DNA from 4 places in the Alistipes dispar genome. Region 3 is predicted to be linked to each of the others. Evidence: riboswitches for the same ligand, from Rfam matches in the RefSeq annotation. Region 3 holds a riboswitch; each other region holds the start of a gene.
What was found. A riboswitch is a leader RNA that binds a small molecule or an ion and turns the genes downstream of it on or off. The one in region 3 is predicted to bind cobalamin.
Positions count from the first base shown of each region.

Region 1 (7,369 bases), 790 kb from region 3:
TCGTGTTCCTCATCGTACTGCTGATTTCGGACCTGGTTTGCCTGTAACGGCGGGCGGCTTCGCCCGGCGGGGCGGTTCGCCCGGACCGCTGCCGAGCCGAAGCCTCCGCCTTGCGGGAAACCGCAGGCCGCGGAACCTTCCGGATCGTCCGCCGAAGGCATGGGACGACGGTCAGGCCGTGTCGGCCGGGTCTGCATAGACCCGGCGCGGCGCCCTGAAACGAAAAACAACCCATTAACCCATTTTAAATAAAGCAGGAAATTTTTACTATGAAACGTTTTGTATTTGGTGTATTGGCCGCAGCGGCCCTTTTCTCCGCCGGCCGTGTTTCCGCTCAGGAAAAAGGAGTGTCGTTCAGCGGCGGTGCGGACATCGTCAGCACCTATCTCTGGCGCGGTGTCTATGAGGCGGGCGTGAGCTTCCAGCCCACGCTGGTTATGACCGCCGGCAACTTCTCCGCTACGGCGTGGGGGTCGGTCGATTTCGCCTCGACCACCTATAAGGAGATGGACCTGACGCTGGCCTATACGCTCGGCCCCGTGACGCTTTCGCTGGCCGACCTCTATTGGACCGGCGCCTATACCGACCGCGAGTCGGTGGACCGCAACTATTTCCGCTTCGGTTCCGACTCGCCCCACCGCGTCGAGGTGGGCGCCAGCTGGGTCGTATCGGAGAAGGTTCCCTTCACGCTGTCGTGGTACACGGTGCTCTTCGGCGCTGCCGACGTGAACGCCGAGGGCGAGCGCGCCTACGCTTCCTATTTCGAAGTGGCCTATCCCTTCTCGGTGAAGGGCGTGGACATGAAGGCCGGCGTGGGCATGGTTCCCTGGAATGCCGTCGGAACTTACGGCATCGACCGCGACTTCTACGTGCAGAACGTCTTCCTGAATGCCGGCAAGAGCTGGAACATCAAAGGCACGGAATCCATGTCGATCGGAATTTTTACCAATCTGGTTTGGAATCCTGCCATGGAAGATGTTAATTTTGTGGGAGGATTTTCCTTCAGAATGTAATTTATGGATACCGATACCAAACAGAGCGCCCGCCACTTCCTGGACCTGATCAAGCAGTCGCACCGGGGTAAGTTCAAGATCTATATCGGTATGAGTGCCGGTGTGGGCAAGACCTACCGCATGTTGCAGGAGGCCCACCAGTTGCTCGAAGCGGGGGTGGACGTTCGGATCGGATACATCGAGACGCACGGTCGTCCCGAGACGGAAGCCCTCGTAGCAGGGCTTCCTGTCATTCCGCGCCGCCGGCTTTTCTACAAGGGCAAGGAGCTCGAAGAGCTGGACATGCAGGGCGTCATCAACCTGCATCCCGAGATCGTCGTCGTGGACGAACTGGCCCACACCAATATCGAGGGCAGCATCAACTCCAAGCGGTGGCAGGACGTGATGCAGATTCTCGATGCAGGCGTCAGCGTCATTTCGGCCATCAACATCCAGCATATCGAGGGCGTGAACGAGCAGGTGCAGGAGATCACCGGCATCGAGGTGCACGAGCGCGTGCCGGACAGCGTGCTGGCCATGGCGGACGAGGTGGTCAATATCGACCTGACGGCCGACGAACTGATCGCCCGGCTCAAGGCGGGCAAGATCTACAAGCCCGAAAAGGTCCCCACGGCGCTCAACAACTTTTTCCGGCAGGAGAACATCCTCCAGTTGCGCGAACTGGCGCTGAAGGAGGTCGCGCTGCGTGTGGAGAAGAAGGTCGAGAACGAAGTGATCGAGAAGCCGGCCCAGCTTAGCGACCGTCTGCTGGCCGTGATCGACAGCAGCGAGAAGCGCGCCCGGCGACTGATCCGCAAGACGGCGCGCATGGCCACGCACCTCAATGCGGGCTTTCTCGTGCTCTACGTGCAGAGCGACAGGGAGAGCACCGACCGGATTCCGCTGGCCAACCAGCGTTACCTGATCAACAACTTCGATCTGGCCGCGGAGTTGGGCGGCGAGGTGATGCGCGTGCATTCGAATCATTTTGTCGAGGCGGTCGCGGACGTGGCCATTTCCCGCAAGATCAGCCTGGTATGCATCAGCAAACCCCGTTTCAAACTCCTCTCGCTGCTCGTGACGGCCGCGCGGATGCGCCGGTTGCTCAACCGGCTGGCGGGCATGAACATCGACTTAATCATTTTGTCGTGATATGAACCTACGATACAGATTGACATTGGGAATCGGCGTGTTGTTCGTCCTGATTCTGCTGCTCGGAGGACTCTCCGTCGGTTACGTGCGGCAACTCTCCGCCGCGTCCGGGAACATTCTCGCGGACAACTACAACTCGGTGCATTACGCCGAGGAGATGCTCCGGTCGCTGGACCGCCTCTCGCAGGATTCCTCGTCGCGGGCGACGCTCATCCGCAGCCTCAGCCTGCAGCGGCAGAACATCACGGAGGTGGACGAGAGCGAGGCCACGGCGTCGCTCGGCCGCCGCATCGCGGCCCTCACGGACACGGTGACTCCGGACCGGATAAGGCTCGTCCGCAGCGACCTCTACCGGATCATGGACCTCAACATGGCTTCGATCCGCATGAAAAGTTCCGAGATGGAGGCGCGTGCGGCCGACGCCGTGTGGTGGCTGACGGTCATGGCGGTCCTCTGCGTAGTGCTCGCCGCGGCCTTCCTCGTGCAGTTCCCGGCGGTGATCCTGCGCCCGATCGACAAGCTCAAGCGGGGCATCACGGAGATCGCCAACCACAACTACGAGGAGCGGCTCGACTTCGGGGGCAACCGCGAGTTCCGCGAGGTGGCCGAGTCGTTCAACGACATGGCCTGCAAACTCTCGGAATACCGCCGCAGTTCGCTCGATTCGCTCATGATCGAAAAGAAGCGCATCGAGGGGATCGTGAACAGCCTCCACGAACCGATCGTCGGACTGGATTCGGAGCGCAACATCCTCTTCATGAACGACGAGGCGTGCACGATCCTGAATCTGAAGCGCGGCGAAGTGATCGGCCGCAAGGCCGCGGAGGTGGCTCTGAACAACGATCTGCTGCGGAGGCTGATCCGCGAGCTCTACTCCGAACCGAAGGAGGACGAAGGACAGAAGGAGCCGCTGAAGATCTACGCCGACAACAAGGAGAGCTATTTCCAGATGGAGAACATCCCGCTCCATATCGTTCCGGTCGGCGGGCAGCGGAAGCAGTTCATCGGCAACGTGATCATCCTGAACAACGTGACGCGCTACAAGGAGCTGGATTCGGCGAAAACGAATTTCATCTCCACCGTCTCGCACGAGATGAAGACGCCCATTTCGTCGATCCTGATGAGCCTCCAATTGCTCGGCGACAACCGGCTGGGTTCGCTCAACGACGAGCAGAAGGCGCTGATAACGAGCATTAAGGACAGCAGCGACCGGCTGCTCAACATCACGGGAGAGCTGCTCAACATGACGCAGGTCGAGTCGGGCAAGCTGAAACTGATGCCCAAGATCGTCAAGCCGATCGAGCTGATCGACTACGCCGTGCATGCGACGCAGGTGCTCGCCGAGCGGTTCCACTGCTTCGTGGAGGTGGAATACCCCGAGAAGATTTCGAAACTCTTCGTCGATAACGAGAAGATCGCGTGGGTGGTGACGAACCTCCTGTCGAACGCCATTCACCACTCGCCCGAAAATTCGCGCATCATCGTGGGAGCCTGCCAGCAGGACAAGGTCGTGAATATCTACGTGCAGGATTTCGGCCGGGGAATCGACCCGCGCTACCACAAGAGCATCTTCGAACGCTATTTCCGCGTTCCCGGCACGAAGGTGCAGGGCAGCGGTCTGGGACTGGCTATTTCGAAGGAGTTCGTCGAAGCGCACGGCGGCACGATCACCGTGGACAGCCAGATCGGCAAGGGCAGTCGCTTTACGATCTCCCTTCCGGCCTGATCCGGATTTTGGTGTTATTTTTGGTGGCGCCGCCGGCACAAAGCCGGCGGCGTTTTTTGCGGGCGGCGCGCGGTGCATCCCTCCCCTGCCGCACGGCGGCGCGGAACGCCGTGCCGGGCCTCTGCGGCCGGAGCGATGAAAAAAATCGGAAAAATCTTGTCGGATTCGTTTTTTTAGCCTATGTTTGTCTTCGCAAAGGTTTCCTTTCCGCACCCGGCGACGGGCCGCGGCGGGGAATGAAAAGGGAACGCAGTGAAAGTCTGCGACAATACCCGTTGCTGTGAGTTTCCGCTCCGTGAAGGAGCACGAGAGGTTTCGCAATCTTTGCCACTGGCCGCAGGCGCGGCCGGGAAGGCGCGGAACCGGAACGAGTCAGAAGACCTGCCTTTCGCATTTTACAGAGGATTTGTTGCCTGCGGGACTACGGGCGAGAATCAGAACAGCGATTTTCCCCCTGCCGTCCGGCCCGTCCCGGTCGCGAAACGCGAAATTTCGGAGGTGTGCGAATGTCCGTTTTGAATTTTCCGCCGTATCCTGCCAGGAGGATGCGGCTGATTTTTTTATCGGATATGTCAAACTTAAAAAACGGAAGGAATGAGAAAACTGGTTACACTTCTGATGCTCGCCATGCTCGGCATGGCGACGTGGAGCTGTTCGTATGACGACGACGACCTTTGGGCGGAAATCGACGGGATCAGGAACGAACTGGCGGCGCTCAACGAGAAGGTCTCCTCGCTGCGGACGGTCGTCGATGCGCTGGAGAAGAACAAGACGATCTCGGAGGTCGTCGAGACCGACGAGGGGTGCACGATCGTCTTCAGCGACAAGACTTCGGTGACGATCGCCGACGGGGCAGACGCCCCGGTCATCGGTATCGACCGCGTCGAGGGCGTTTACTATTGGACCCTCGGCGGCAAGGGTAATTTCCTGACGGACGACGAGGGGAACAGGATTCCCGTATCGGGCGAGGCGCCCGAGCTGGCGGTGGATGCCGAGGGGTACTGGACCGTTGACGGCGTGCGTGTAGAGGACGCTTCGGGCAAGGAGGTCAAAGCCTCGGGCAAGGACGGCGACGCCTTCTTCAGGTCGGTGACCGACGGGGAGACCGAGGTCGTTTTCGAACTGACCGACGGGCAGACGATCGTCATACCGAAGACCGGGGCCGTGTTCGGTTTCGTGCAGTCGGAGGACGGCCGCGGTTGCTTCGTGTTCGGTTTCGGGGAGCGGAGGACGCTGTCGCTGCGTGTGGCCGACGTGACCACGGCCGATTTCATGAACGTCCCCGAAGGGTGGACGGCATCGTTCGATCTGGCTGGCAGGAGCGTCACGCTGAAGGCTCCGGCCGCTTCGGATGGCGTTTCGTATGCCGGCGGCATCGTCACGCTGATCGGTATCCGCGCCACGGGCGAGACGGTGTTCGCTTCGGCCGAGGTGTGCGCTTCGGTGGATTTCACGGACGCCGGAGGCACGTTCGTCGTCTGCGAGGGCAACATGACCTCGGCCAACGGCATGCTGGTCTGGTACGACAAGTCCGGCAAGGAGTACGAGGAGGTGTTCGAGCAGGCCAACGGCGGCAAGGAGATCGGCAATGTCGTGCAGGATATGTTCATGGCCAACGACCGGATTTACCTGCTTACGCAGAACGGCGGTTCGATGAACGGGGCCGGACGGTTCGTCGTCTGCGACGCCCGGACGATGCGCATGGAGTATGCCGATCCGCTGGTTATCAAAACTCCCGAGGGCAAGGATACATGGCCGCAGCATCTGGTGGTCGTCAGTCCGACGAAGGCCTATGTGCAGTATTCCGAGTCGGGCATGGAAGCCACGTCGGGCATCTGCGCGCTGACGCTGGGCGACGGTTCCGTCGAGGTGGGCGCCACGGTGGAGGGTACTTTCGGGGCGTTCTCCACCGAAGGGGCCGTCAAGACCCGCATGGTCCTCTCCCGCGGCAAGCTTTTTGCCGGATGCGGCCACAGTCTGGTCATCGTCGATCCGGCGACGGATGCCGTCGAGAAGCGGATTACTTACGAAGGCCGTCAGGTCAAAGGTGTCGTCAAGGGCGCCGACGGCAATATCTATTTCGCGCTGGCCGGAACCTTTACCGGCAATCAGAACATGGGCGCCGATTTCACCTCCGCGGCGAAGATCGTGGGCATCGACCACGAGGGCCGCGAAATTCTGAATGAAGAACTGCCCGAGGCCGTGCGGTTCCCCGTGGCCACCTGGTCGCCTGCCGTCGGCATGTGCGCCGACTTCACCGGTCCGTACCTCTATTTCGTGGATACGGACTCCTTCAGCGCGACCACCGTGACACGTTACAACTACGAGACGAAAACGGCCGACGTGCACTGGCTTTCGGCCGGCGAGACCGTTTACGGCATCATGGGCCAGCATCCGACGACCGGAAAACTGTGGGTCGGCATGTCGAATTACGTGAGTTCGAATATCTGCGTGTACGACGTCTCGGGCGCTTCGCCGGTTCAGGAGAGCCGTTTCTCCTACTCCGCGCAGAAGGGCGCGAGCCCGGCGGGCATCGACTTCGCCTATCGTTACACGTCGGAATGGCTCGGCAAATGATATGCGCAGTCCGATGAGAAAAGCCGCGATCGCGCTGTTCGGTCTTCTTCTGACGTCGTTCGCCGCCTGCAACCGGGACGGGGTCATCGAGGCGGATGCGTCTCCGGCTCCCGTCATCGCGCTCGACAGCGAAACGGGCGTGTACACGGTGAAGGCGGGGCGCGAACTGACCATCAGCCCCCGTTACGAATACGCCGACGACGCCCGTTTCAGTTGGACGGTGGACGGCCGGGTGATCGGAGAGGAGCCGTCGCTCGTCTTCCGCGCGGAGACCGTCGGGAAGGTTTACGTGCTGCTGGAGGTTTCGACCCGGTACGGTACGGCGAGCGAGGAACTGCGCGTGGACGTGACGGCGCTCGAAGTACCGACCGTTTCGATTCCCGGTGCGGAGGAGGGCTTCACGATCCTCACGGATTCCGATCTGGTGCTGAAACCTTCCGTGGCCGAAGTCTCGATCCCCGTCTCCTACTCGTGGAGCGTGGACGGCAGGGAGGTTTCTACGGAGCGGGACTATACCTTCCGGAGCGCCGAGGCCGGGACCTATGCCCTGCGTTTCGCGGCCTCGAACGAAGACGGGACGGATACCGTCGAGTTTTCCGTGCGGGTCGCTGCGCCCGAAGACATGCCGTTCGGCTGGACGTTCGAGCGGACCGAGTACAATGTCTCCGCAGGCCGCACCATCCGCCTCATGCCGCTCGACGTGGTAAACGCCTTCGATGCGGAGTATGTCTGGACGCTCGACGGTAAGACCGTGCAGCGGGGCGCCGATCCCGCCTACCGTTTTACCGCGGCGGAAGAGGGCGAACACCGCGCGACGGTGACGATGCGCAACTCGCATCTGTCGGTGTCGCAGACCCTCACGGTCCGTGTCTGCCCTCCTGCCGGACGCTACTACCGCCCCCGTTCGGCGACCAGCGGCGCC
Region 1 is NZ_AP019736.1:2,883,710-2,891,078, reverse strand. Features, by position in the region: gene FME97_RS12050 (hypothetical protein) at 270-1,013, shown strand; gene FME97_RS12045 (sensor protein KdpD) at 1,017-2,144, shown strand; gene FME97_RS12040 (sensor histidine kinase) at 2,146-3,870, shown strand; cobalamin riboswitch at 4,050-4,273, shown strand; gene FME97_RS12035 (DUF5074 domain-containing protein) at 4,465-6,447, shown strand; gene FME97_RS12030 (PKD-like domain-containing protein) at 6,461-7,369, shown strand, end outside.
Region 1: it holds a riboswitch for cobalamin, as region 3 does, so the genes downstream of both, FME97_RS12035 (DUF5074 domain-containing protein) here and FME97_RS08830 (hypothetical protein) in region 3, are expected to answer to the same signal.

Region 2 (7,369 bases), 1.1 Mb from region 3:
GGCCGGAGTGGAAGATACTCTGTCCCCGGAATGCCGCGAAGGTCTATCGTCATGCGGCCGACGAGTTCCGGGATTTTTACCGCGCCGTCACGGGCCGTGAGCTGGAGATCGTGCAGGAGCCTGCGGAGGGCGTTCCGATGGTCGTCATCGGTTCCGACTGCGTCAATCGGTTCACCCGCGATGCCGTCGAGCGGCGGCTGATCGCACCGCTCGACCTCGGAGCCGAAAGCGACGCCTACCGTATCGTGTCGGCCCGCGACGGGGAGCGCGACCTGCTCTTTCTGGCCGGCGGCAACGGCCGGGCGACGCTCTATGCCGTCTATGACTTCTTCGAGCGGCAGGCCGGATGCCGCTATTTTTGGGACGGGGACGTGATTCCCGCGCGGGAGACGATTCCGATGACGGGGCTCGACGTGCGCGAAACGCCGCATTTCTACTACCGCGGACTCCGCTACTTCGCCCACCGCAGCCTCGGCCGCTTTCAGGCCGAGCACTGGGGGCCCCGGGAGTGGGAGCGTGAGATCGACTGGATGCTCAAGAAGCGGTTGAACCTCTTCATGCTCCGTATCGGCATGGACGACGTTTTCCAGAAGGCCTTCCCCGATGTCGTGCCCTATCCGCCCGCGGACGGGCCGCTTCCCGAGGCCAAGCCACGGTCGTTCTACGACCGCACGACGGCCTGGCCGCTCGAATACCGCGGCGAGCTGCGCCGCCACATACTGCGCTATGCCGCCGAGCGCGAGCTGATCCATCCCGAGGACATGGGCACGATGACCCATTGGTACAGTTGCACGCCGAAGGCGTTCCTCGAGGCGGAGAACCCCTCGTTCTGCCCCCAGTCGGGCGGCGCCTACGTGGGCGATCCCTGCAATGCCGTGTGGGATATCCGCGACGACCGCAATCTGGACAACTACTGGAAACTCACGCAGACGCATATCGACGCATACGGCTCTCCGCAGATGTTCCATACGATCGGCATTGCCGAGCGCGAGGTGTTCGAGGACCGTTCGGACAATCTGGAGATGAAGCTCTACGCCTACCGCCGCATCCTTGCGAAACTCCGCGAACACTATCCCACGGCGCCCGTGCTGATCGCCTCGTGGGACTTCTACCTGCCCGGATGGAAGGGGGAGGAGATCGGCCGGCTCCTTTCGCAGCTCGATCCCGCGCGGACGATCATCCTGGACTACACCTCCGACCTGCCGTCGAACCAGAGCAACACCGACTTCACGAACTGGGGCGTGGTGGGCCGCTTCCCCTATACGTTCGGCATTTTCCATGCCTACGAGTGGGAGAACGACATCCGCGGCTATTACGACCTGATCGCCGAACGGCTGCCCGTCGCGGCGTCCGACCCCATGTGCAAGGGCTTCGTCTTCTGGCCCGAGACCTCGCACAGCGATCCGCTCGTTATGGAGTTCTTCACCCGCAATGCCTGGTCGCCCGACGCGATGCGCCCCGAGGAGCTGCTTCCGGAGTTCTGCCGCGACCGTTACGGCCGGCACGCCGCCGTGATGGAGCGTGCGTGGCGCGCCGCGCTGCCGCTCGCGGAGTTGTGCGAGGAGCTGCCGCTCCGCTTCCGCGACATCCGCGAGATCGCGCAGGCCAAGCCCGATTCGGCCGCCGTCGGGACGTTCGCGCGAACGTTGGAGCGGATCGCTCCGCAACTGGCCGGCGCTTCCGACGTGCTGGATGCGCTCGCCGCCATGCCTTACGGCCGGGGCGACGCCTTCGTCGATCGGGATGCCATCGACCTCGCGCGCACGGTCGTGAGCCGTCTCTTCACGGTGCGGTACTACCGCTACCTCATTGCCCAGCAGGCTTGGGAGCGGGGCGACGTGACGGCCGCCGAGGTGCGCCGTGCGGGTTCCGAAGCCCGGATGCTGCTCGCCGCCCTGCGCGACGTGCTCGCCCTGCACGACGACTACTCGATGCTCTCCTCCCTGCGGCGGATCGAGGAGGTCCGCGCTCCGATCAATCCCGCTTTCGAGCAGGCGCTCAAGGGCAACGCCGAGAACAGCTATTGCCGCACCTACATCAGCGAGTTGTTCGACTACTACTACCTGCCCGAGTTCGACCTCTATATGAAAGAGATCGACCGGGAGCTGAAGTCGCGGGAGCGCGTGCTGACCTACGACTCCGTCCGGATGGAGATGCAGCCGATCGTGGATGCGTTCTATGCCAGACCGCTCGGCGAAATGACGCCGCGCAATCCCCGTCCGCGCACCGAAGCGGAGTTCCGCCGCCAGATGGAGACGCTCGCCGCCCGGCTGCGCCGCATGTAGCCCCGTTCTCGAAGGAGCTGTCTTTGGCGTTTTGTGCCGTATCTTCGGCATCTTCGGCCGTCGGATTTGCAGATTGACCCGAAAAGGCTATATTTGCCGGAAATACCGCATTTGCCCGAATGCCGAACATGGAACGACTAACGACCGCCCTTGCCGGATGTCTCGCCTTTGTTGCGCTCCATGCGCAGCCTGTCTCCGAATCCGCTCCGGATCCCGCCTTCGTGAGAAAGCGGGTCCGTAACAAGGAGATCGGCCTGCGCTACGGGGTGCAGATCGGCGTCGGTTCGGGTGCTCCCGGTCAGGCCATGCAGTATGCGGCCATGGATTTTGCCGCCTACAACTACCGCAACATCGGCCTGCGTACGGGGCTCAACCTCTTTACCTCGCCCCTGCACGACGGACAGTACGCCTCTGTTCCGTTGCAGTTCTCCTGGCGCTCGGGCGTGCGGCGCATGCCGACCTCATCGCCCGACGGCTGTTATTACAACGGGACCTGGTATCCGGACCGTGATATGGCGGCCCCCTCCGTCGGCCGGATCCTTTTCGAAACCTTCGTGCCGGAGGTTCCTTCGGTGTTCGAACTGCATGCGGGCCTGACGCCCGGCCTGCTCTTCGGCCCGATCCATTCGCAGGACGAGGGCTTGTATGACATCCGGCAACGATTTGTCTGTACGGCGGATGCGGGAGGACGGTTGAATCTGCCGATCGGCCGTGTCCGTCTATTCATCGACTTCACCTACCATTACTACCTGACGCGCAGTTTCGATGAGGGGATACCGCGCCCTGACCGGGTGCTTGGTCCGCCGCACCGCTCGTTTGTCGGCCTCAGCGGCGGCCTTGCCCTGACGTTCTGACTGTTTTACAGCAGTCCGGCTTCGTAATAGACGACGATCTGCTCGATGATCCGGTCCTCACCCTCCTTGTCGTACTCCGACTTGAGGTTCTGTCCGAAGATGCGCGACACGCCCTGCCAGAATCCGGCCACGAATCCGCCGCGGAATTCGCGCAGCACCTCGTAGGCCGTATAGTCCGTCTCGCGGTCGATGAGCTTGAGCAGCACGCGCCCTTCGGTGCGGGTCATGTGTTTGGCCACGGGGGTGTATTCCTCCTTGATCTGGCGATAGACCTCCCGGATATAGGCTTTCTGCGCCTTTCTGTCCGGCAGGCGGAGCAGTTCGCCCTCCATTTCGGCCATCTTGGCGCGGGCGGCCCTGGCCACGGGATAGACGCGTTTGACGGCCCGCACCAGTTTCTGATATCGGCGCAGGTCCGCCGGACGGTCGAAGATACAGACCGGAAGGATGTGCACGAGCGGGATCGAGTCGCCCCGTTCGACGATCCACTCCTGTCTGAGGAAGCCGCGGCCGCCCTGCGCCAGCGCTCCGGAGAGCGCTGCCGTGCATGCGACGAGGAGAAGGGCCAGCCGTTTCTTCATGATCGGAAAAATCGTTACCTTTGCGCATCCTGCGCATCCCGAATGCACAGGGCGCCGCCGGAGCGGATACGGTTCGGAGGCAAAGGTAATTCAAAAATCGTTTGACGTAACACCGAAAAGAGAGAGCGTATGTTGGAAAAGGGACTTTCCGCCCGGAGCACGACGACCGTAACGGCCGGCAATACGGCCGTTGCGATGGGTTCGGGCGACCTCGAAGTATTCGCCACCCCCGCGATGGTGGCCCTCATGGAGAACGCCGCGATGCGGGCCGTGGCCGCCGCGCTGCCCGAAGGGGCGACCACCGTGGGCGCCGAGATGAACGTGACCCATATCAAGCCCTCGGGGCTCGGGGCCGAGATCACGGCCACGGCCATCCTCGCTGAGGCGGAGGGGCGCAAGCTGACCTTCAACGTCGGGGCCCGCGATGCCGAAGGAATGATCGGCGAGGGGGTTCACGTGCGTTTTGTGGTGGACCGCGCGAAATTCATGTCCAGGGTGAAGTGACCCGGCCGGATCCTCGGGATCCGGAGCGGTTTCCCGCCGCCCTTTCCGCGGAGGCTTCCCCGTCCTCCGCGGAAAGGGCGGGGCGGCCGCCGGTTACGTGCGGAAATGCGAAAGGGAGAAGTCCTCGCGGACCTCTCCCTTTCGTGTTGAGCTGCCGGGATTCGAACCCAGAACGACAGAACCAAAATCTGCTGTGTTACCATTACACCACAGCTCAAACATTCGCTCGAAAGCGGCACAAAGATACGTAAAAAATCCCAATATCCAATTTTGTGCGGGCAGATTATCTTTTACGCTGGCTGATTGTCTGTCGTCCGCCGCATTTTCCGGATCGTCCGGCCGCGGGTCTCTCCGGAGCCGCGGGTCTCTCCGGAGAGGAAATTCCGCGGCGGATCGCCGCGGTGCGCTCCGGACTGCGGCGTCCCCGCCTCCCGTCCGGATTCCTTTCCGGGTCCCGGCCGTCCGGCACGTGCTCCGGTGCGGCCGGTCCGCACGACGTCGCGTCGTCGATGCGTCCGGCGAGGAGCTCCGTCGTCTCCCGGCGCCTCCCGGTCGTCGCGCCGCGGTCTCATGCCTTGCGCGCTTTACGGTGCGAGACGAGCGCTGCGATCCAGAGCAGCACGATCGCCCCGATGACGGCCGTGACGAGACTGCCCAGCGTGCCCGCCGCCACGAGTCCGAAGAGCGAGAGCAGCCAGCCTCCCAGCACGCCGCCGATGAGTCCGACGATCAGATTGACGATAAGGCCCGAGCCGCTGCCCTTGACCAGCAGGTTGGCGATCCATCCGGCCGCCAGCCCGATAAGCAGATACCATAGGAAATACATAGTCTTTCGTTTTTTGTGACGTGAAGACCGAGTGCAAAATCCGTACCCGCCTGCGGTTCCGGGCCGCGGTGCGCGTCCGCCGCGTCAGCGCGCCGTTTTCAGCGCGCAGGCCAACTGATCGGGGCACGAAGTTCCCTTGCCGCGGCAGTCGATGCCTTCGAGCCGTGCGATGGCCTCTTCGGCCCGCATGCCGCTGACGAGCGCCGCGATGCCCTGCGTGTTGCCGTGGCAGCCGCCCGTGAAGACGACGCTGCGGATCGTCTCTCCGTCGAGTTCGATGTCGATTTGCCGGGAGCAGGTTCCCCGGCAGGTGTAGGATATTTTCCGGATCATGAGTCGTAATTGTCGTTTGCGGCGCAAAGATAGCGCAATGCGGGGGAAGACGGGCGGAATCTTTCACAAAATGTTGAAAACTTCTGTGCCGGGGGCTTTGAATTGCTCCGGATTCTGCGGACCTTTGTCCTTGCGGAGGTTTCCCTTCGTCCGCCGGACGGAGGGATAAGAGGGAACCGGGTGCGAATCCCGGACAGTTCCCGCTGCTGTAAGCGTCATAGGCCGCAGACACGTCTCGAGCCACTGTTCCCTGCGGGGAGCGGGAAGGCGTCTGCGGATCGGCGCGAGTCAGAAGACCTGCCTCCGCGCAGCAATGTCCGGTCCTGCGGGGAAACGGGGCCTATTGTGAAACACATATATTCGTTTACAATGGATTACGCACAGATTTCCATCATCAAACGTGATGGCAAGACGGAGCCTTTCTCGCTGGAGAAGATCGTCCGCGCCATCACGAAAGCCTACCGTGCGGGCGGCATCACGGACGAGGAGCAGACCATCGCCCGTGTGGCGGCGGAGGTCGCCGGAGCGATTTCGAAGAACGAGATTTCGGTCGAGGAGATTCAGGACATGGTCGAGGAGCGGCTGATGCGCCTCAATCCCTCGATCGCCAAACGCTATATCATCTACCGCGAGTGGCGCAACGTCGAGCGCGACCGCCGTTCGTCGATCAAGGGGGTCATGGACGGAATCGTGACGGTGGAGAAGAACGACATCAACCTCTCGAACGCCAACATGTCGTCGCACACGCCCGCCGGGCAGATGATGACCTTCGCTTCGGAGATCACGAAGGACTATGCGCTGAAGTACCTCGTGGGCGTGCGCCACGGCCGCGCTCACCGCGATGGCGACATACATATTCACGACCTGGACTACTATCCCACGAAGACCACGACCTGCATCCAGTACGATCTGGAGGACATCTATCGGCGCGGCTTCTCCACCAAGAACGGTTCGGTGCGCACGCCGCAGTCGATCCAGAGCTACGCCACACTGGCCACGATCGTCTTCCAGACCAACCAGAACGAACAGCACGGCGGGCAGTCGATTCCGGCCTTCGACCGTTTCATGGCTCCGGGCGTACTGAAGACCTTCCGCAAGCATGTCGTCGATACGGTGTCGTTCCTTTGCGTGCTCAGAGGGGCCGGGGAGCCGGACCGCGGACGGCTCAAAACACTCTGCGCCGAACATCTCCCGACGATCGAGCTCTCCGACGAGCGGATCGCCGCGCTGGGCGGGGCCCTCGCCGATGCGGGGATCGGCCTTTCGGACAAGGAGCTGCGCGGTATCTGGGAACAGTCCTACAAGGCCACGCGCAAGGAGACGCATCAGGCGATGGAGGGATTCATCCACAACCTCAATACGATGCACTCTCGCGGCGGCAATCAGGTGGTTTTCAGTTCGGTGAACTACGGCACGGACTTTTCGCCCGAGGGGCGCATGGTGATCCGCGAACTGCTCTCCGCCACGGTCGAGGGGCTGGGGCACGGCGAAGTGCCCGTCTTCCCGATTCAGATTTTCAAGGTCAAGGAGGGCGTTTCGTGGTGCGAGGAAGACTATCGGGCGGCCGTCCGGGATTTCGACAAGGCGCTGGCGGGCGAAATCCGGTTCCGGACGCCGAATTTCGACCTGCTCGTCGAGGCGTGCCGCACGACCTCGGTGGCGCTGTTCCCCAACTTCATGTTCCTCGACGCGCCGTTCAACCGCCATGAGAAGTGGCGCATCGACGACCCGGACCGCTTCCGCTACGAGGTGGCCACGATGGGCTGCCGCACGCGCGTCTTCGAGGACCTGCACGGCGAGAAGACCTCGTGGGGCCGCGGCAACCTCTCGTTCACCTCGATGAACCTGCCGCGGCTGGCCATCGAGGCGGTGCGTGAGGCTTCGGACCTGATTCCCGACGGCAACAAGCACGCCATCCGCAAGGAGGCGCGCGAGATCTTCCTCGAATCGGTTCGCAAGACGGCCTCGATGATCGCCGAGCAGCTC
Region 2 is NZ_AP019736.1:215,058-222,426, reverse strand. Features, by position in the region: gene FME97_RS01225 (alpha-N-acetylglucosaminidase TIM-barrel domain-containing protein) at 1-2,285, shown strand, start outside; gene FME97_RS01220 (hypothetical protein) at 2,414-3,139, shown strand; gene FME97_RS01215 (DUF4294 domain-containing protein) at 3,145-3,720, opposite strand; gene FME97_RS01210 (thioesterase family protein) at 3,850-4,224, shown strand; tRNA gene FME97_RS01205 (tRNA-Gln) at 4,371-4,441, opposite strand; gene FME97_RS01200 (GlsB/YeaQ/YmgE family stress response membrane protein) at 4,793-5,050, opposite strand; gene FME97_RS01195 (TIGR03905 family TSCPD domain-containing protein) at 5,135-5,383, opposite strand; cobalamin riboswitch at 5,503-5,702, shown strand; gene FME97_RS01190 (anaerobic ribonucleoside triphosphate reductase) at 5,753-7,369, shown strand, end outside.
Region 2: it holds a riboswitch for cobalamin, as region 3 does, so the genes downstream of both, FME97_RS01190 (anaerobic ribonucleoside triphosphate reductase) here and FME97_RS08830 (hypothetical protein) in region 3, are expected to answer to the same signal.

Region 3 (7,369 bases):
AGATTTCGGATCATGTTTTCGCAAATATAGGGAATCGGTTCCGGAAATGCAAATTTTCCGGCAGGATTTTCGCTGTTTTCTCCGAAAAGGGTTTCCCGGCGATTCCGGTTGCGCCGTGCGGCATTATATATAGGTGGCCGTCACTCCTTCCACGCGACATGCCCGGCGTCGTGGAAAAGACCGCATACGAGCGTCAGGTATTCGGGCAGCTTTCCCTCCGCGCCCCATTTCAGTTCGATGCCGAACAGTTCGGAGGTCGTGCGGCCGATGTCGAATCCGCACGCTTCGAGCGACGGCCTCACCCGGTCGGGATGGCGGCAGGGGAGCCCTTCCGGCCGGGTGCAGCTTCCTTCGGGGCAGTAGAGGCAGCTTCCGACGTAGGAGAATGCCCGTCCGCCGTAGCGGCGCTCCAGCGCGAGGAGCCTCCTTTCGATCTGGATGCGCTCGGGGCGGAGCAGCCTCCCGGCCTCGGCGAGGGGGAGTCCCTCTTCGCGGGGCGTGATCTTCGCGGCGACGAGCAGCGCCGTGCCGTACCGCAGCCACTCCTCCGCGGGGTCCTTCGCGAAGGGCGGGCAGCCCCAGCTGCGGCCGTAGTTGGGGCATCGGCGGCAATAGGCGGCGATGCGTTCCGCGTCGCGGAAGCGGGCGGCGTATTCGGCGGCGGGAAGCTCGACGGCGAATTCCTCGGCCGTATAGCGGACGGATGCGTTCATGCGGCAAAATTAGTCGTTTCCGCGGGCATCGGTGCGCGGAGCGAAAATTATTTTCCTGCCTTTTGCCTTTTTCGCGGGAAACCGCTATCTTTGTCTCCGGATCTGGTGTTCCGCTCCTCCTGCGGAGGACGGAATGAAAAGGGAATCGGGTGCAAATCCCGGACAGTCCCGCTGCTGTGATGCTCCGTGAGTTCCGAATATCTTCGGCCACTGACCCGCGAGGGGTCGGGAAGGCGTCGGGACGGGAGCGAGTCAGAAGACCTGCCAGATCGATTCGATGCCGGTCGCTCTCGTGGGTTAGGCCTCCGGTTTCGGCGAAGAATTGACATTCGTATGTGTTTCGTTCGGTCTTCGGACCGTCGGCCGCGGGTCGTGCCGATGCCCGTTTCGGGCGGTTATGTCCGGATCGCCTGCGGAGCGCCGGCCGCCGTCCTGCCGCTGCCGGCCCGACTGCTGCTCGCCGATCGGCGTGCTGTCCGGGTGTTTCGATCCGCCGGCACGGGCCTGTCCGACCGGGCGGACAGCCTCCGACGGAACGTGGGAGGACCGTGCCACGGTCTGCACGCTGGCCGGGTCCATCCGGGTGCAGGCGGCGCAGCTTTTGGTACTGGCTTCGGATGAACCCGAAAAGGCGCGGCGGGGGAAAACGGACGCGTTACTGCCATAACGGATCGGTTCGGGAGATTGGTCGCCGCGCCTTTTTTTAAATGCGATGATTATGAAGATCGTTTTCTATGGAATTCCCGAAGAGGAGGTCCGGCGTCTGGCCGGGCGGTACGGGTTCGGACTCTGCCGTTCGTTCGGGGAGTTTGTCGCGGGCGGCGGGCGGAAGATGCTGTTGCAGCCGCTTCTGCGCACCGACGGGGAGCGGCTGGACTTCTTCGGACGTATGGCGCGGTACGGGGCGTCGGTCGATGCCGTCGTGGTCTCCTGCGCCGACGATTTCAGCGCCGTGCACTACTGCTCGCAGCCCGGGAGGTTCTTCTCCGTGAGCGGCGAAGCCGGGGAGGAGGCATTGGAGTACGAACTGACCCGCATCGTCGAGACCCGCCTGGGACTCGTCTGCGCGCACGAAGGGGTGGAGCCATGACGCGGGGGCAGGTCCATGTCTATACGGGCGACGGAAAGGGGAAGACCACGGCGGCCTTCGGCCTTGCCGTGCGTGCCTTGTGTGCCGGGAAGAACGTGTATATCGGGCAGTTCGTCAAGTCGATGGCTTACAACGAGACGAAGATCGCACGGCTGTTCGACGGTACGGACTCCGCATGGGGGCGCGTGCGCATCGAGCGGTTCGGCCGCGGCTGTTTCATCGGCCGGCAGCCGGAGGCGGTCGATGCGGAGCTGGCCCGGGAGGGGCTGAGGCGGTGTGCCGAAGCGCTTTCCGGCGGGGAGTACGGGGTGGTCGTCCTCGACGAGGTGTCCATCGCCCTCGACTGCGGCCTGCTGTCCGTCGGCGAAGTGCTGGAGGCGCTCGCCGCCCGGGCGCCGCAGACCGAAGCGGTGCTGACGGGGCGCTATGCCCCGCAGGAGCTGATCGCCGCGGCCGATCTGGTGACCGAGATGCGCGAGGTGAAGCACTACTATGCGCAGGGCGTCCTTTCGCGCGACGGCATCGACCGCTGACCTCCCCGCCGTCATTCGGCCGCCTGGAGGTCGGCGAACCAGTAGCCGTAGGTGCGTACCGATCCGTCGTCGAGGCGGATGTCGTAGCTCTGTGCGAAAGGCTTTCCGAGCCAGAACGGGACGGCTTCGCGGAAGATCGGGCCGTCGTAGCAGAAGGTGTGGTATTCGCCGTTCTCGCCGTTGGGGTCGGTCCCTGCGGGCAGCGAAGCGACGAAGGCGGCGTCGATCTCCCGGCCGATGGCTTCGGCTCCCAGCCCGTCGGCCATCGTCGTCACGACGACGGTCCTGAGTCCCGACGAGAGGAAACCGCGCATGACCTGCTCCGAACTCTCGCCCCAGAGCGGTTCGACGACCTCGATGCCCGCAGGGGCGAGCCGCTCCTCGCGGTAGCGGCGCACGTCGTGCAGGAAGATGTCGCCGAAGATGAAGTGCGTCACGCCCTCTTCGCGGTAACGGCGCACGGCGCGGTCCATCGCCGCCGAATAGTCCTCCATGTCGCCCTTCGGCGTGAGATCGACCGTGTGGAGCGGAATGCCGATGCGGTCGGCCTGCGCCCGGAGCAGCTCCGTCGGGATGCCGTGCATCGTCGAACGGAGCGTCGAGCGATTGACGGTGGTCAGCAGCGCGACGATTTCGTAGCGCTCCGACCGTATCGCCCGCCAGAGGGCGTGCGCCGAGTCCTTGCCGCCGCTCCAGTTGAAGACGGCCTTGTGTCTGGTCATTTCGGTCGGGAGTTATTCGAGTTTCCGATAATAATGCATCTCCCGGTCGGCGGCATCGAGCGCTTCGGGATGGAATACGGCGATCAGGTCGTGCAGCACCACGTCGGGCCGCACGACGCCCGATTCCCAGTAGTCGTTGCCTCCGGCGGCGTTCGTGCGCCGGTCGCAGTTGTAGATCTCGCCCCGGCGGACGCAGGGAACGCCGGCGAATTTCGGCAGCCGTGCGCGGAATTCCGCGAGCGTCCGGAAACTGCCGGCATTGATCCATACGTCGGCTCCGGAGGCCAGCAGGTAAGCCTTCTCGAGGTCGATGGGCAGCGAGCGGTTCGACGTGTTCTCCCTGTAGATGTAATCCCCTCCGGCATCGGCGATGAGGCGTGCGACGTAGCTTTCGGCCGAGGCCATGAACCACGAATCGCCGTAGGGGGTGTTGATCATCACCTTCGGTCTGGCGGCGGACTCCGCGACCTTCGCCTTCAGCGCCTCGTACCGCTCCGGGATGGGGGCGAACGCCCGTTCGCCCTCCTCGCGCCGGTCGATCGTCTCCGCCACGGCCACGAGCCACTCGGCCTTGCCGAGCGGCGACTCCTCCAGATACTCCCCGATATAGCAGAACGGGATGCCCAGCTCGCGCAGCTTGGGTTCCATCGGGCTGGCGCCGTTCACGCCGAACAGCAGCACCAGGTCGGGACGCAGCGACAGGAGCCGTTCGTAGTCCATGTTGCCGTCGTAGCCCACGTCGCCGACCCTGTCGGGGTGCGCGGCGACGTATCCGTTGGCGATGCTCTCCCGGCCCGAGACGCCGACGATGCGCGGTGCGGCCCCCACGGCGTCGAGCATCGCCACGTGGGTCGAGGACATGCAGACGATGCGCTGCGCCCCGGCCTCGACGGTCTGTCCGTCGAATCCCGCAGGGGGAGTCTCCCCGTTGCGGGCGATGAAGAGCGCCGTGGCGGTCCCTTCGGCGGCCCCCTGCCACGGGGTCCGGGTCCGTAGGATCGTGCTTTGCAGGCCCTCGGCCCCGACGATTTCGAATCCTGCGGCGTAGGCGGGGCGGTAGACGGTCGTGCGGAACTCCTCGAGCGAGGTCCCCGGACGGGCGCCGCAGGCGGCCAGAAGCAGCGCGGCGGCGCAGAGCGTGAAGCGGCGGAGCGGTCGTATCATTTCGCGGTTCGGTTTTTCTTTCCCCATTTGGGTTTGACGTTGATGAAGAATTCGCAGTTCATGCGGGGCATGGGACGCGAGAGGACGGAGAGGTACTCCTCGTTGAAGAGGTTGTTGATCGTCGCCTTGAGCGAAAGGTCGGCCCGGCGGAACGCGAAGCCCTTCTCGAGCGAGAGGTTGTTCATCACGTAGGGCGTGAGCCGTCCGGTGAGCGTGATGTCGTTGCTCGACATGGTGTAGCGTTCGCTGTAATAGCAGAACTGCCAGAGCAGCCCCCACGAGCGCCATGCGAGGCGTCCGGTCGCCGTGCCCGAGAACTCCGGTTCGTAGGGAAGCTGCTTGCCCACGGACTGATCGGCCGGGCTCATCGGTTCGCCTACGTTGATCGACGGGGACCACGAGAAGGTCCCGTCGAGGTCGAGCTTCAGTCCGCGGGCCAGCATGACGGACAGGTCGGCCCGCACCTCCACGCCGTAGGCGTGCACCTCCTTGATGTTCACCGGCGAGAAGAATCCTTTGGTGGTCGGCAGCCAGAGAATCCAGTCGTCGATCCGCTGGTCGTACCACGAGGCCGAGCCCGAGAGCGTGTAGATCGCGTCGCGTCCCACGGCGAACGACAGCCCGGCTTCGTACTGGACGCCGGTTTCGTTCTTCAGGTCGGGATTCCCGCCCGGCAGGAAGTAGAGGTCGTTCAGCGTCGGGAAGCGGAAGTTGCGCGACACGGAGGCTTTCGCCACGACGTTGCCGCGCTTCGAGAGCAGGTAGTCGGCGAAGAGGGCCGGAACCGTGGCCCATTTCGTGCCGTAGAGCTGTTCGCGCAGGACGGCCGACAGGCCGAGCCGCTCCGCGGGCCGCCATTTGGCCGACACGGCGGCGTCGATCTCGACGCGCCCCTGGTCGTAGCCCACGATCGCCTTGTCGCCCTGCTGCAGGACGATGTTCTTGTCGGCGCTCCGGACGAAGTGCTGGTGCAGCGCGATGTCGGCCGTGAAGAGCCACTCGTCTCCCACGGCGTATTCTCCCGCCGCCTGCCCGTAGAAGGTGTCGATCCTGCTTCGGGAGCGGGTCATGGAGGTCATGATGCCGTTGCCCGGGTCGCGGCGGTAGTCGTAGGCCATCCATGTATGGATGTATCCGGCCTTCGCGCCGACCTTCCAGTCGCGGCGCAGGCGGTCCCACGAGAGGACGCTGCGGAGCGTGTGCTCCCGCTGGCGGTTCTCGAACCGGGTGTCGTCGGCGTAGTCGGTCGTCAGCAGCGGCAGTTCGCGGTTCGAGTTGATGTACCAGGCATTCAGTCCGAAGCGGTCGCCGCGGCCGGTGTTGTAATAGATCTCCTGCAGCACGTGCACGTCGTCGAACGCGCCGCTCTTGTTCCGCTCCACCGGATAGTACGACCCGACGATGTTCATCTCCTCGTCGTAGATGTTCTCCTTCTTGTCGCGGTTGCGGTATTTGTAGTCGTTCCGCGAGGACTGGTAAACGGCTCGGGTCGATACCTGCCAGTGCTCGTCGCCCCACGTGAGACGCAGGAACTCGTCGAAGGTGCGGTACATGCCGATTCCCTGGATGTATTGCAGGCCGAATCCGTCGGCGGCGGCCGGTGCGGTCGAGAGCTTCACCACGCCGCCCAGCGCCCCGCCCGCCTCATTGACCGACGACGTGCCGTGCAGCAGCGAGGCGTCGTCGATGAAATACGACGGGATCATCGAGAAGTCGGTCATGCCGAGCATCGGGTTGTTGATGCGCATTCCGTTCCACGTCACCTGCGTATGCGAGGGTCCTGTGCCGCGGAACGAGACCGTCGAGAGCGTCGCCCGGCCGTACTGCTTGACGAAGAGCGGGGAGTTGAACGTCAGCACGTCGGCGATCGACAGGGCGATGTTCTCCTTGAGTGTCACCGAGTCGAACGTCGTCCGTTCGACGCCGATCTCCTTCATCGGCCGCCGGCCCCAGATCGGAACCTCGCGGATGGCTATGTTCCGCTCGGGCCGGGCCTCCGCGGCGGCCTCCTGCGGCGGCTGCGCGCCGCCCTGGGCATGGAGCGCCGCCGGAAACAGCAGCGCCGCGACTATCCGAACCGTCGTCTTTCTCATACTTCCTGTATCCGTTATTTCCAGCAGAATGCGCCGGGGATGATTCCCACATAGAACCGGTCGATCTGTTCGCCCTCGGCCGTATAGCGATAGACGATACCCTGCTGCTGGTAGTCGATGGCGTCGGCCACATAGACGTCGCCGTTGTGCGGATCGACCGTCAGTCCGTAGTATTTCGTGTCGCGGTACTCGATGAAGGGGCGCACCGGCACGCGCTCCTCCTCCACCTGCATCCGCCAGATGTCCCTGTTGATCCAGTAGAGCGTGTCGCGCGTTCCGTTGAGCTGCACCTCCGAGGGCCAGTCGCCCAGCTTGAACCGGAACTGCTTCTCGACCTCGAACGTCGCCGCGTCGATGCGGTAGAGCGACGGGGCTTCGTAGCCGTAGGGCGACCCTTCGTAGCCGCCGTCGGTGATCGTCCACAACTTGTGGTTCTTGTCCATCACGAGCGACGTGGGCTGGATGCCGACCGTCAGTTCGTCCACCACCTCGTCGGTCTCGGTGTCGATCTTCAGGATGCGGTTCTGGTACGACCAGCAATTGACATAGACGTACTTGCCGTACTGCACCATCTGCTCCGTGGAGCCCGATTCCATCGTCATTCCGGGGCACTCGATGTAGCCCGTGATCTCGTAGCGTTTGGGATTGACGATGAAGATGCGGTTGTCCCAGATCTGCGTCACGTAGGCCTTTTCGTCCGAAAGGAAGTGGATGTAGCGCGGCGAGGTGAGGTCCGTGATGCGTCCCACCTCCCGGAAGGTGTCGATGTCGATGGCGAAGATGACGTGCGAATTGTTCACCACGATCCAGCCCACGCCGTCGCGGACGGTCATCGACTGCGCCACGTCGCCCAGCTTGAAGCCGTTGGCGCGGAAGAAAACCTCGTTCTCCACCCGTTTGGTCTTGGGGTCGTAATAGGAGAGCGTGGCGTTGCCGTACTGGAAATTTCCCTCGTTGGTGACGAACAGTCCCCGCCCCGAGGCCGAGAACTCCTCCGTCGTGCCGTAGTCCCACTTCATGCAGCCCGTGAGCAGCATGAGGCAGCCTGCGGCCG
Region 3 is NZ_AP019736.1:2,096,894-2,104,262, forward strand. Features, by position in the region: gene FME97_RS08825 (DUF2284 domain-containing protein) at 141-713, opposite strand; cobalamin riboswitch at 800-996, shown strand; gene FME97_RS08830 (hypothetical protein) at 1,432-1,803, shown strand; gene FME97_RS08835 (cob(I)yrinic acid a,c-diamide adenosyltransferase) at 1,800-2,336, shown strand; gene FME97_RS08840 (adenine nucleotide alpha hydrolase) at 2,348-3,058, opposite strand; gene FME97_RS08845 (ABC transporter substrate-binding protein) at 3,071-4,222, opposite strand; gene FME97_RS08850 (TonB-dependent receptor) at 4,219-6,315, opposite strand; gene FME97_RS08855 (DUF5074 domain-containing protein) at 6,330-7,369, opposite strand, start outside.

Region 4 (7,369 bases), 250 kb from region 3:
TACGTCGGACTTCCGGAGGAGCACCCCGAGAGCTACCACTCGTTCATGTGGAACAACTTCTTCAAACACATCGACATCCTGCCCGAGAACGTCAATATCCTCAACGGCAACGCCGAGGATCTGGTCAAGGAGTGCGCCGACTACGAGGCGCGCATCGTCGAGGCCGGCGGCATCGACCTGTTCATGGGCGGCGTCGGCGAAGACGGGCACATCGCCTTCAACGAACCCTTCTCGTCGCTCAACTCGCGCACGCGCGTCAAGACCCTGACGCAGGACACGATCCAGGTGAACTCGCGCTTCTTCGGCGGCGACACGAACCTCGTGCCCAAGACGGCGCTGACGGTCGGCGTGGGCACGGTGCTCGCGGCCAAGAAGGTGCTCATCCTCGCCACGGGGCCCAAGAAGGCCCGCGCGGTGCGTCACGGCGTGGAGGGATCGTACAACCACCAGTGGACCATCTCGGCCCTGCAGGTGCATCCCAACGGCATCCTGATCTGCGACGAACCGGCCGCCGGGGAGCTGCGCGTGGCGACCTACCGCTACTTCAAGGACATCGAGAAGGAGAACCTGATCTGACGGGGCGCCGCCGCTCCCGGCGAAGAAGAGCGCCCCGGTCCCGGAGACGGTCGCCGGCCGCCGGAAATGCAGAACGCCCCTGCCGCGAATCGTTGCGGCAGGGGCGTTCTCTTTTTCTTATCGGACGCGGACCCCGGAAAACGGCTCCGCAGGTCCGGGACAGGCGTCCCTCCGGGGAACGGATCCCGGAACGGCCCGCCCGGCTACCGGAAGAGGATCATCGAGGGGAACCAGTATTCGGCATCCGTGTAGGGGAACGACTTCTTCTGCTCGCCCGTGGTCCCGTCCACGACATAGATGGTCGCATGACCGCCCCAGTCGGCGGTATAGAACAGGTAGAGATCGTCGCTTTCGGGATCGGCATTCAGCCCCGCACCGTAAACGGAATAGCGAGTCCCGTCCACCTCCGGAGCCGGGAAGAGCTTCTCCGCAGCGCCCGTGGCGATCGTGAACCGATAGACGTCGTAACCCGAAGAACTGCCCTCGACGAAATAGAGCGCATCACCCTTCTTCGAAGCGTGCAATCCGGTCGGCGTATAGGCCCACTGGTTGTAGTAAACCGAGAGGTCGTCGCCGAGCGTCACCTCCTCCGAAGTCAGAGCCGTCGTGTTGATCTTGAAGAGTTTGTTCCCGGCAGCGGCCCACAGCATGCCTCCTGCCTCGGCGAAACCCGTCTTCGCGGCGGCAGGAAGGTCCTTCACGAAGGCGAGGGTCGAGGCGTCGTAAACCTTCACGACATCCCCCTCGCCGGCCGAAGCGGTGAGGAAAACACGCCCGTCCTTCACGGCGACGTCGCCCCCCAAACCGCGCCCCTCGAAGAAGGCGTCGCCCAGCTCCAGCGGATCGAGCGATACGGAATAGGCGCCCTCGGAGGTGGTCAGCACGCCGTGCTTGCCGTCGATCAGCGCAAATCCGTAGGCCTGGCCGGTCAGCGCGCCGTCGGGCAGCGCCGATTTCTTCAGGAAGTCCTCGAGCCCCACCTCGACCAGCCAGGGCGTCTCCTTCGACACGAAGTAAACGTTGTCGTCGCTGCACACGGCCACCGTGCCGGTGTTGCCCAGCTTCTCGCCCTCGTTATTCTCCTGGTAGAGATTGAGCGACCACTCGCCCGTCGTCTTATCGTAGTAGTTCACCGACGCCGGGGTCCGGCCGTAAGAGCCTTCGTTATAGACGTAGAATCCGCCCTGATACTTGTCGGAAGCGCCGGGGGGGGGCGGTGTCGTCGAACCGTTGTCGTCAGAGCAGGCCGCGAAAACCGTCGCGGCGAGTGCGAAAAGCAATGATTTTTTCATCTTTCGGATCAATTATTAAAATAAGTACATAAAAAAAGTAAATCCGGTCTCCTTTCCCGGAGCCGAATCCCGCTTCGCACATACGCCCGACAAACCGACAGACAATCGCACCGACGCCCCGCAGGGCCGAAGTTCGACGCACCGTTCTCCGCAGCAACCGTTCGAATGAGGATTCTCCCTCGGGAGACGCAAGGCAGGTCTTCTGGCTCGTCCCAGCCGCGACGCCTTCCCGATTCATCCCGGAATCAGTGGCTTCAAGCGTGTCGCGGCAACTCTTGCGGAACTTACAGCAGCGGGAACTGCTGCCGATTCACACGGCATTCCCATTTAATCACGCGGGGCCTCGCCGGACCCTTTGTGAACCATTGCGGCGCAAAAATACGAAATAAATTCGTATCTTTGCCCCAGCTAACAAAAAATTCGCTGAAATCATGAAGCACGCATACGTTTTCCCCGGCCAGGGGGCTCAGGCCGTCGGCATGGGCAAAGATCTCTACGACAACGTTCCCGCTGCCCGGGAGCTGTTCGAGAAGGCCAATGAAATCCTCGGATTCCGCATCACGGACATCATGTTCGCCGGCACGGACGAGGAGCTCAGGCAGACCCGCGTGACGCAGCCCGCCGTATTCCTCCACTCGGTCATCATGGCCAAGGCGCTCGGCGTCGAACCCGATGCCGTGGCCGGTCACTCGCTCGGCGAGTTCTCGGCGCTGGTGGTGGCCGGGGCCCTCTCGTTCGAAGACGGTCTGAAACTCGTTTCGAAACGAGCGATGGCCATGCAGGCCGCCTGCGAGGCGCAGCCCGGCACGATGGCCGCCATCCTCGGACTGGACGACAAGACCGTGGAGGAGATCTGCGCGTCGATCGACGGCGTGGTGGTCGCCGCCAACTACAACTGCCCGGGGCAGCTCGTCATTTCGGGCGCCGTGGAGGCCGTGGATGCGGCCTGCGAAAAGGCCAAGGCCGCAGGCGCGCGCCGTGCGCTGCGTCTGCCCGTGGGCGGTGCGTTCCACTCGCCGCTGATGGAGCCGGCCAAGCAGGAGCTGGAAAAGGCGATTGACGACGCTCCCTTCCGGACTCCGACATGCCCGATCTACCAGAACGTGGATGCCAAACCCTATACCGACCCGGCAGCCATCAAGGCGAACCTCATCGCCCAACTGACGGCTCCCGTCCGCTGGACCTACATCGTGAAGAACATGCTCGCGGACGGCGTCGGAGAGTTCACCGAACTCGGCCCCGGCACGGTGCTCCAGGGCCTGATCCGCAAGGTGGACGCCCAGGCGACGGTCGAGTCGAAATCGACGTTGTAACCGATCCGTCCGCATTCCGCGGAAGGAGAGGGAACAGATTGAAAAACAATCTGTTCCCTCTTTTATTGTTCATTTTTGCAAATAATTTATTAAATTTATTAAGAATTTTTGCAGTCTATTGAAATAATTATTATATTTGTGCCGCCAGTTAAAAAAAGCGAAGAAAATGACATCATTGACCGAGTTCTTCAACAAACACGAAGACGACACCCTCAAGGGCATTTCGCATAAGAACAGCATCATCAAGCGCAACATCATCGCGCACATGGCCGTAAACGGCGAGTGCACGCTCTCGGAGCTGACCAAGGAGCTGCACATCAGCGTTCCGACGATCACCAAACTCGTGCAGGAGCTCGTGGACGAAAACATCGTCACGGACCTGGGCAAGGTCGAGACTCCGGGCGGACGCCGTCCCAACATCTTCGGCCTGGCCAACTCGGCGATCTACTTCGTCGGCGTGAACGTCGGCCGCGACAACATGCGCTTCATGGTCACCGACCTGCAAAACAACATCATCAAGGAGGAGAACGACTTCACCTTCGAGCTGCAGGACCGTCCGCAGTGCCTCGAGCGCATCTGCACGAACATCGAGAACTTCATCGCCTCGTGCGGCGTGGAGCGGAGCAAGATGCTCGGCCTGGGCGTCTGCATGACGGGGCGCGTGAATCCCGACACGGGCCGCAGCTACAAATACTTCACCTCCAACGAGCAGTCGCTGCGCGACATCCTCGAGGAGCGGATCGGCCTGCGCGTGCTGATCGAGAACGACACCCGCGCCCGCTGCTACGCGGAGTACACGTGTGGCAAATCGAAGGAGGAGAGCAACGTGCTGTACCTCCACATGGGCCGCGGCGTGGCCATCGGAATCGTCGTGGACGGCAAGCTCTACTACGGCAAGAGCGGCTTCGCCGGCGAGTTCGGCCACATCCCCTTCTTCGACAACGAGATCATCTGCTCGTGCGGCAAGAAGGGCTGCCTCGAAACCGAGGTGTCGGGTATCGCCATCGAGGACAAGATGCGCCACATGATCGAAAAGGGCGTGAACACCATCCTCAAGAAACAGTACGACGAACAGCGGACCGTGCACATCGACGACATCATCAACGCGGCGATGAACGACGACAACCTCTCGATCGAACTGATCGAGGAGGCGGGCGAAAAGGTCGGCAAGGCCATCGCGTTCCTCATCAACACGTTCAACCCCGAGACGGTCATCGTCGGCGGCAACCTCGCGGCGGCGGGCGACTACCTGATGCTCCCGCTCAAGTCGGCGACGAACAAATACTCGCTCAACCTGGTTTACAAGGACACCAAGTTCCGCGTTTCGAAGATGACCGAGAGCGCGAACGCGTGGGGCGTGGCCATGCTTATCCGCAACAAGGTAATCGGCATCTGATGAACCTCGAAGGCCGCATCGTCCGGCTCCGGGCCGTGGAACCGGAGGACGCGGAGCTGCTCTACGCATGGGAGAACGACACCTCCGTGTGGAGCGTGAGCGGCACGACCGAGCCCTTCTCGCGGGCCCAGATGGAGCGGTTCATCGCGGCGCAGTTGCAGGGCGGCGACCTCTTCCGCACGGGTCAGTTGCGGCTGATCGTCGAGACGCGCGCCGAAGCGCGCCCCGTAGGCATTGCGGACCTCTTCGAGTTCGATCCCCTCAACCGGCGCGCCGGTCTCGGAATCCTGATCCACGACGCGGACGACCGCGGCCGCGGGTATGCCTCCGACGCGGTGGAGACGCTCTGCGGATACGCCCGCGAACGGCTGCGGCTGCACCAGTTGTGGTGCAACGTGGGAACGGACAATGCGGCCAGTCTCGGACTGTTCCGCCGCACGGGATTCGTCCCCGCAGGCATCAAACGCCAATGGCTGTGGACGCCGGAAGGCTACCGCGACGAAATGCTGATGCAAAAGATTCTGGAATAGAAAAAAGAGGCTGACTAACTTCAACCGTTAGTCAGCCTCTTTTTCCATGCAGCCGCTGCGGATCACTCCAGCCGCCGCGAACCGTCGGAGATCACCACGTCGTAAATCTTCGGCTCGTGGCCGTATCTGGCGTTGAACTTCTCCTTCGCCGTGGCGATGAAACGATCGTACAGCTCGTCCCTGACCAGATTGATCGTGCAGCCGCCGAAACCGCCGCCCATGATGCGCGCCCCGGTCACACCGCACTCCCCGGCGAGCGTCGCCAGAAAATCCAGCTCCTCGCACGACACCTCGTAATCCTTCGACATGCCCCAGTGCGTCTCATACATGCGCGCGCCGACCGTCTCGTAGTCGCCCTTCTCCAAAGCCTCGCAGACGTCGAGCACCCGTTTCTCCTCGCCGATGACATAACGGGCCCGTTTGTAGTCCTCCTCCGAGATCCGGTCCCTGACGGCATCGAGCTGCTCCATCGTAGCTCCGCGCAGGAACTCCTGCCCGAGCACCTTCGCCACACGCTCGCACGAGGCGCGGCGGTCGTTGTAGGGCGAACCCACCAGCTCGTGCTTCACGCGCGAATCGACGAGCACCAGCCTGTAGCCCTTCGGATCGAACGGGAAGTAGGCGTACTCCAGCGAGCGGCAGTCCAGCCGGATCAGGTTGCCCTTCTTGCCGAACACCGAGGCGAACTGGTCCATGATGCCGCAGTTCACGCCGCAGTAGTTGTGCTCGGTGGCCTGGCCGATCTTCGCCAGCTCGAACTTGTCGATGCCGCAGCCGCAGAGGTCGTTCAGCGCGAAGGCGTAGGTCGATTCCAGCGCCGCCGACGAGGACATGCCCGCTCCCAGCGGCACGTCGCCCGCGAAAACCGTGTCGAAACCGCCGATCGTCCCGCCGCGCTTGCGGATCTCGCGGCAGACGCCGAAAATATACCGCGCCCAGCTCTCGGCAGGCTTGTCCGCCTCCTCGAGGCCGAACTCCGACGATTCGCCCAGATCGAACGCATAGGCGCGCACACGATCCGTACCGTTGAGCCGGATGGCCGCCACGATGCCCTTGTCCACGGCTCCGGGGAAGACGAAACCTCCGTTGTAGTCGGTATGTTCGCCGATCAGGTTGATACGCCCCGGCGAGGCGAACAGCACGGCGCCCGCACCGTAAAGCTCTTCGAATTTCTTGCTGACTTTCTCTTTCATCTCTTTCATAGCAGGTTTGTAGGTTATGGATCGCAACCGATCATACGAAGATAGGAAAAAATCCGGGCTTTTCCGAATTTTTCCTCCAAAAACGGCATCGTTCCGGTTCAAAACCGCGAAACGTGCGGAAAGACCGCCCGCAAGTACGGCAATTCACCGACAACCGATTGCCGGTCCGGGATTTTTCCCTATCTTTGCGACAGTTTCGTTTCACAAGCGCACAACCCGAAAACCGAACGATATGATCCGAAAGATTCTGCTCTCCGTCGCCCTGCTGTCGGCCGGAGGAGCCCTGCACGGACAACCCAAAGTAATCGCCCACCGCGGCTACTGGACCGCTCCCGGATCGGCCCAGAACTCCCTCGCCTCGTTCGCCAAGGCCGACTCGATCGGCGTTTACGGCTCGGAAATGGACGTCTGGCTGACGGGAGACGACAAACTGGTGGTCAATCACGACCAGGTTTACAAGGGAACCGACATAGACATGGCACGCGCCCGGGCCCGGGACATCACGCGGATCGTGCTGCCCAACGGCGAGAACCTGCCCACGCTCGACGAGTACCTCGAGACGGTGGCGGCCCGTCCCGCCACCCGGCTCGTCCTGGAGACGAAGACGCTCGTCCCCTACCGCCGGGAGGACATCGCGGTGGAAAAGATCGTCCGCGCGCTGGAAAGACACGGCCTTACGGAGCGGACGGACTTCATCTCCTTCTCGCTGAACGCCTGTCTGGAGTACCGGAAGCGGCTGCCCGAAGCCAATGTTTACTACCTGGCCGGCGATCTCTCGCCCGAAAGCCTCCGCCGCGTGGCCCTGACGGGTCTCGACTACTCGGCGGGCGTGCTGCGCCAGCACCCCGAATGGATCGAGCAGGCTCACCGGGCGGGACTCGAAGTCAATGTCTGGACGGTGAATTCGGAGGAGGAGATGCGCTATTTCATCGCGCAGGGCGTGGACTACATCACCACCGACTATCCCGAACGCCTGCAAGCCCTGCTGAGGGAGTAGGATTCCCGGAATGACGACACGGAACGGGCGGCAGAGCTTCTGCCGCCCGTTCCGCATTCCCGT
Region 4 is NZ_AP019736.1:2,342,495-2,349,863, reverse strand. Features, by position in the region: gene nagB (glucosamine-6-phosphate deaminase) at 1-576, shown strand, start outside; gene FME97_RS09875 (DUF5074 domain-containing protein) at 780-1,868, opposite strand; cobalamin riboswitch at 2,044-2,251, opposite strand; gene fabD (ACP S-malonyltransferase) at 2,300-3,181, shown strand; gene FME97_RS09865 (ROK family transcriptional regulator) at 3,348-4,577, shown strand; gene FME97_RS09860 (GNAT family N-acetyltransferase) at 4,577-5,107, shown strand; gene galK (galactokinase) at 5,170-6,300, opposite strand; gene FME97_RS09850 (glycerophosphodiester phosphodiesterase family protein) at 6,542-7,306, shown strand.
Region 4: it holds a riboswitch for cobalamin, as region 3 does, so the genes downstream of both, FME97_RS09875 (DUF5074 domain-containing protein) here and FME97_RS08830 (hypothetical protein) in region 3, are expected to answer to the same signal.